3 regions of the Gordonia sp. NPDC003424 genome follow, and region 2 is predicted to be linked to each of the others. Evidence: predicted binding sites of a transcription regulator. Region 2 holds the regulator's gene; each other region holds the start of a gene.
The links. Region 2 encodes LexA, which represses DNA repair genes until DNA is damaged. Its sites were predicted from a motif close to CGAACANNTGTTCG; they were not measured.
Positions count from the first base shown of each region.

Region 1: the regulator LexA is predicted to act here: its motif matches at 954-967, upstream of ACWDTI_RS20725 (DUF222 domain-containing protein).
Region 3: the regulator LexA is predicted to act here: its motif matches at 1,263-1,276, upstream of ACWDTI_RS01975 (DUF222 domain-containing protein).

Region 1 is NZ_JBSFQJ010000016.1:110,005-112,268, reverse strand. Features, by position in the region: gene ACWDTI_RS20730 (long-chain-fatty-acid--CoA ligase) at 1-243, shown strand, start outside; gene ACWDTI_RS20725 (DUF222 domain-containing protein) at 990-2,264, shown strand, end outside.
Region 2 is NZ_JBSFQJ010000019.1:104,093-106,356, reverse strand. Features, by position in the region: gene ACWDTI_RS22465 (phosphoenolpyruvate--protein phosphotransferase) at 1-929, shown strand, start outside; gene lexA (transcriptional repressor LexA) at 940-1,653, opposite strand; gene ACWDTI_RS22455 (LysM peptidoglycan-binding domain-containing protein) at 1,889-2,264, shown strand, end outside.
Region 3 is NZ_JBSFQJ010000001.1:446,702-448,965, forward strand. Features, by position in the region: gene ACWDTI_RS01975 (DUF222 domain-containing protein) at 1-1,241, opposite strand, end outside; gene ACWDTI_RS01980 (SDR family NAD(P)-dependent oxidoreductase) at 1,567-2,264, opposite strand, start outside.

The DNA of each region.
Region 1 (2,264 bases), on a different contig from region 2:
GAGGCGGTACTGGTGCTCGACGGTGATCTCGACGCCGATGGATTCACCGAGTTCCTTCGTGAGCAAACGGATCTGAGTCCAACGCAGTGGCCGCATCGCGTTCGACTGGTCGAGGCATTGCCCGAGACCGCGACCTTCAAGACGGTCAAACGCACCCTGAGGGAACAGAACGCAGCCGCTGACTGGGAAAGACGCGGCGAATGGTTCCGGGCCGCGCCCATCTCCGTTCCGCTCATCGAGTAAGCAACCTGCCGCAGCAGGTGGCCGGCGTGGGACGGGAAAGGCCCCCTTCGCAGACCGAGCAAACACCGCAGGCCGCCGGCGCGGGACCGGAAGAGTCCCCATCGCAGACCCGAGCAAGCATCGCAGGCCACCGGCGTGAGACGGACACAGTCCCCATCGCAGACCCGAGCAAGCACCGCAGGCCACCGGCGTGAGACGGACAGAGTCCCCCTTCGCAGGCCGAGCAAGCACCGCAAGCAGCAGGCATGGGACGGGAAGAGTCCCCTTCGCAGACCCGAGCAAGCACCGCCGGCCGCCGACGTCGGACGGGAAGAGTCCCCATCGCAGGCCGAGTGAGCACTGCAGGCCGCCGGCGTCGGACCGAACAGGGTCCCCTTCACAGGCCGAGCAAGCACCGCGGGCCGCCGACGTCGGACCGAACAGGGTCCCCTTCACAGGCCGAGCAAGCACCGCGGGCCGCCGGCGCGGGACGGACAGAGTCCCCATCGCGGGCCGAGCAAGCACCGCAGGCCGCCGGCGCGGGACGGACAGAGTCCCCTTTCGCAGGTCGAGTAAGGCACCGAGCGAAGCGAGGCGCCGCATCGAGACCACGGCAGATCTCGATGCGCGGCTCGCAGGCTCGCTCGCTTACTCGATCGGCGGGGACTGACTCTTCGAGTCAGGCAGCACATTTACCTCTTGCCTCTGACCAGCACATACTGATAGACTATCGAACATCAGTTCGAGTGACTTGGGGAGGGGGCTCGATGACCGGCGACACCACCAGCGACGGCGACGCGGAGATCGTAGGGCTCTACCGCGAACTCGACGACCTGTTGGATCGGATCGCCGCCGTCGATGCCACCCCGGCCTCCTACGACGACATCGTGGCGGTCACCGAAACCCATGAACGCTCCGCGCGGCGGATGAGCTTCTTCGGGCTGCAGCGGGTCCTGGACTGCTCGGACCGCAACGTGGTCGCCGAGGAAGGCTATCGCTCGATCGGCGATTTCATGATGGATCGGTTACGGATCACTGATCCCGGCCGCCGGCGCACGCAGATGGCCGCGTTGCTGGCGTTACACGCCCTGAACGGCGAGCAACTCGACCCACAGTGCCCGACCCTGGCCGAGGCATTCGCCGAAGGCGCGATCGGCCCCGACCACGCGGCCCGAGTGATCGCCACCCTCGACAAGCTGCCCGCCACGCTCGACGCCGAGCAACGCACCGCGGCCGAGAAGCTGATGGCCGACTACGCCCGCGTGCACACCCCGAAAGAGTTGACCACCCTCGGTGCGCGGCTGCTGGCCCATCTCGACCCCGACGGCGCCCTGACCGACGACAAGGACCGGGCGCGGCGACGCAGCCTGCACCTGTCCAAGCAGGACGCCCAACTGATGAGTGCCCTGGAGGGCCAGTTGGATCCGGTCACCCGGGCCCTGCTGGACGTGGTGCTCGACGCGTGGGCCGCCCCCGGCATGAACAACCCGGCCGACGAGGCCTCCCCGCAGGGCAGCACGGACGATGCCGATCCCGAGGCCCTGAAGCAGGCCGCCGAGCGGGACCTTCGCACGCCGGGGCAACGTAACCACGATGCCCTGCACGCGCTGCTGCAAGCGGTCGCCGACGGCGGCCTGCTCGGCAAGAGTCACCGCGGCCTGCCGCCACACCTGATCATCACGATCTCCGAAACCGAACTGCGGGAACGGGCCGGGGTGGCGACCACCGCGGGTGGGGCTCTCCTGCCGATCGCCGACGTGATCGAACTGGCGGCCGAAGCCCAGCAGCATCTGGCGGTGTTCGCCGACCACAGCGCCCAACCGTTGTATCTGGGGCGGGCCAACCGGTTCGCCAACCAGGCCCAACGGATGATGCTGCTGGCCCGTGACGGCGCGGTCTGCACCTGCCCGGGTTGTAGTCAGCCGTTCACCCGCACCGAAGCGCATCACGCCGAACAGGATTGGAAAGACGGCGGGCTCACCGACATCCAGGATCTGGCTGCCGCCTGCCCGACCCACAACCGGATGGTCGGCGACAAACCC
Region 2 (2,264 bases):
AGGCGGTCAAGTCGTGGAAGGGACCCGGCCGCACCGCCGACGGTTTCGAGGTTCTCGTACTCGCGAATGTCGCCGACGGCGCGTCGGCGCGGAGCGCGACGTCGTTCCCGGTCGAGGGCGTCGGACTGTTCCGCACCGAGTTGGCGTTCCTCGATCGGCCCGACGAACCCACGGTCGAGGAGCAGACCACGCTTTATCGGGAGGTGCTCGACGCCTTCCCGGGCCAGAAGGTGGTGATCCGGACCCTGGACGCCGGGTCGGACAAGCCGCTGAAGTTCGTCACGAACCTCGACGAGGCGAACCCGTCACTCGGCGTGCGCGGCAACCGGATTGCCATCGAACATCCCGAGATCCGTGCCCATCAGCTCGACGCCATCGCCGCCGCCGCCGAAGCGAGCGGGAACGCGGCGTGGGTCATGGCCCCGATGATCGCATCGGCCGCCGAGGCCGCCGAGTTCGCCGGTGAGGTACGCCGACGCGGACTGGTCGCGGGCGTGATGGTGGAGGTTCCCGCCGCGGCCGTCCTGGCGTCGGCGATCCTGGCCGAGGTGGATTTCGTGTCGATCGGCACCAACGACCTCACGCAGTACACGATGGCCGCCGACCGGATGTCCCCGGAACTGGCCGGTTTGACCGACCCCTGGCAACCGGCCGCACTGCACCTGATCCACAGCGTCGGGCAAGCCGGGGAGGCGACCGGCAAGACGGTCGGTGTGTGTGGTGAGGCGGCCGCGGACCCACTGCTCGCGTGCGTGTTGGTGGGCCTGGGCGTCACCTCGCTCTCGTCGGCGCCGGCGGCCGCGGCAGCGGTCGGTGCGCGGTTGGCCGGCGTGACCCTGGCGCAGTGTCGCGCCGCCGCCGAAGCGGTGCTGGCGACCGCGGACCCGGTGGCCGCACGAGCCGCGGCCACTGCCGCGCTCGACGGCTGAGCGGTGCCGGTCAGACGCGCCGCATGACGGTGACGACCTTGCCGAGGATGGCGGCGTCGTCACCGGGGATCGGTTCGAACAGCGCGTTGTGCGGCATCAGCCAGATGTGACCATTGCGCCGCTTGAACGTCTTCACGGTGGCCTCGCCGTCGATCATCGCCGCGACGATGTCGCCGTTGTCGGCGACGTTCTGCTGACGCACCACGACCCAGTCGCCGTCGCAGATCGCGGCGTCGATCATGGATTCACCCACGACCTTCAGCAGGAAGAGGGACCCCTCACCGACGAGTTCGCGGGGTAGCGGGAACACGTCCTCGACGGCCTCTTCGGCGAGGATCGGTCCGCCTGCCGCGATCCGGCCGAGCACCGGCACGAACGCGGGGGTCGGTAGCGAGGTGTCGTCGCCGGCCGCGGAGCCGCCGGGCGGATTGGTGGGATCGCCGTCGGAGATGTTCACCGCCCGGGGCCGGTTGTGGTCGCGCTTGAGGAGGCCCTTGCGCTCCAGCGTGCGCAACTGATGGGCCACCGACGACGTCGAGGTCAGCCCGACGGCGTCCCCGATCTCCCGGATGCTCGGTGGGTATCCGCGTTCGCGGACCGACTGGCGGATGTATTCGAGCACGCCGCGCTGGCGCGCGGTCAGGGATGCCTCGGCGGCGTGCGGGTCGGTGGCGGTGTCGGTGGCGGTGTCGGGGGTGTCCGGCCCGCCGGCCTTCTCGCTCATCGGTGGGTCCTCCTGTCGGTTGGGTGACTCGAGCACCGAAAAATGCTGGTCGTCTGGGTCCTTCAGCGCCGACAGTAGCCCAATCCTCGGACATGTTCAAACATGTGTTCGAGGTGTTTTGCAACTTCGCGCGACTTTGTCGGTGGCCCGTGCTAGAAATCGAACATACGTTTCATCGAACACGTGATCGATGGCAGCGCGACCCGCAAGCACCGACCGCAGAAGGACAGACACCATGGCCACCGCGACTCTCACCCGCACACCCCTCACCCACACACCCCGCTCGGACGTCCCCGAACCCGACACCTCCGTCCGGCCGGGTACGCGGTCCGCGCGCGCCGACCGTGCCGTCACCGACCTCACCCGCCCCGCCGACCGGCGGCAGGCCGATCGCCGACCGCCGGTGGCCCGGCCGTCGGTGGCCCGGCCGTCGCGCGCGCGGGTGCGGGGGACGCGCTGCGCGACACCAGCCGGCGGCCGCACCACCGGCACGAGCAGCGTCTACCTGCGCCGACGGCTGGCCGCCGCGGCGCTCCTGGTGGGCGTGGGTCTCGCCGTCCTCGTCTGGGTCATCGCGATCATCGGCTCCGACTACGCGGCGTCGGTCACAC
Region 3 (2,264 bases), on a different contig from region 2:
GCGGCAGCCAGATCCGCAACGTCGGTGAACCCGCCGTCGGCCCAATCCGTCTCGGCGTGATGGGCCTCGGCGTGGGCGAACGGCTGACTACAGCCCGGACACGTACACACCGCACCATCACGGGCCAGCAACGCAAACCGCTGAGCCTGATTGGCCAACCGCTGTGCCCGCCCCAGATACAGCACCTCGGCGCTGTGATCGGCGAACACCGCCAAGTGCTGCTGCGCGTCGGCCGCCAACGCGATCACCTCCGCGATCGGCAACAACGCCCCACCGGCGGTCACACCGACCCCGGCGCGCTCCCGCAACGCGGTTTCGGTGATCGTGACGATCAGGTGCGGCGGCAACCCGCGATGACTCGTGCCCAACAACCCACCGTCGAGGACGGCCTTCAACACGGCGTGCAGCGCATCATGATTGCGTTGTCCCTGCGTGCGGTGATCACGCCGGGCCGCTTCGGCGAGCACCGCCGGATCGACGTCGTCCTTGCTGCCGCGCGGGGAGGCATCGTCGGCCGGGTCGTTCATCCCCGGCGCCGCCCAGGCTGCCAACACCGTGTCGAGCATCGCGCGGGTGACCGGATCGAGCATCCCCTCGAGCTTGCTCATCAACTGCGCGTCCTGCCGGGACAGGTACAGGCTGCGACGCCGCGCCCGGTCCTTGTCGTCGGTCAGGGTCCCGTCGGGATCGAGGTGGGCCAGCAACCGGGCACCGAGTTCGGTCAACTCCTTCGGGGTGTGCTCGCGGGCGAACTCGGCCATCGTCGCTTCGGCCGCCGCCCGATGCTCGGGATCGACCGCGGCGGGGATCTTGTCGAGCGTCGCGATCACCGTCGCCGCATGATCGGGTCCGATCGCGCCGTCGGCGAACGCCTCGGCCAGCGTCGGGCAGCGCGGCTCGAGAAGGTCCCCGCTCACCGAGTGAAACGCCATCAACGCGGCCATCAGCTTGCGGCGTTTGGCCGCGTCGGTGACCCGCAGCCGGTCGGCCATGAAATCGGTGATCGACCGATACCCTTCCTCCCCCACCACGTTGCGGTCCGAACAATCCAGCACGCGGCGCAACCCCAGAAAACTCATCTGCCGCGCCAGCCGTTCGTGGGTCTCGGCCACCCCGACGACCTCGTCGTAGGACGCCGGCGTGGCATCGGCAGCGGCGATCCGCGCGATCACATTCTCGAGCTCCCGGTAGAGCCCGACGATCTCCGACGCACCGTCACCGGTTGTGTCATCGCTGGTCATCGAGCCCCCTCTCGATCTATTCGAACTGATGTTCGAAGTCTATCGCATGCGTCCACCTCGGGCAAGGGTGTATTTCGCATCGGATAGGGACCCTTCGCGGCCCGGCTGACACCTCACACCTCGGGGCATCGGGCTCGGCTGGCGACCTCACACCTCGGGGCACCGGGCTCGGCTGACGCCTCACACCTCGGGGCACCGGGCTCGGCTGACGCCTCACACCTCAGGGAGCAGGCGCCTACTGACTTGCCTCACACCTGAAAGGAACGTGCGCCCACAGGCGCCTCGCACCTCGGGGTCGAGCGGTCGACGATCACGCCCTCGCGACTCAGAGACCTTGCCGAACCCTCTGCTGCGCAACGAATCCGGTGGCCGCCCGCTGCATCGGCCCGGGGGCGAGCCGGGAGAACCGCCACGCCATCCGCGCCTGCAACGGCACCACCACCAGCGGCTTGCCCCGATCGATGGCGACCAGCGCCTCGGCAGCCAGGCGATCCGGCGAGTACGGCGTCCGGATACCTTGTCCGGACAGGTAGTACGTCCGGCCCGTGAAGCCGCCGACCCCGCCGGCGTCGAGCATCGGGGTCTCCACGGCCGCCGGGCACAGCGCGAGCACCCCGACGCCGTGCGCGGCCGCCTCGGACCGAAGCGCGAGCGACAACCCCACGACGGCGTGCTTGGTCATCACATAGCTCGTCAGCAGTCCGGCGGCGGTGAGTCCGGCCATCGATGCGGTGTTGACGATGTGTCCCGACCGCCGGCGGATCATGTGCGGGTAGGCCGCGGCCACCCCGTGGACGACGCCCCGGATGTTGACGTCGATGATCGAATCCCACTGATCGGCACTGAGCCTCTCGGTGTTCCCGCCGAGCGCGATGCCGGCGTTGTTGAACATGAAGTCGAGCCGGCCGGCATCGGCGACCACGTCGTCGACGACGGCCATCACCGCGTCCCGATCGGTCACGTCGAGTACGGCCGCCCGCACGGAGCCGCGACCCGCCGGAAGACTCCCGGCCACTCGCTCGG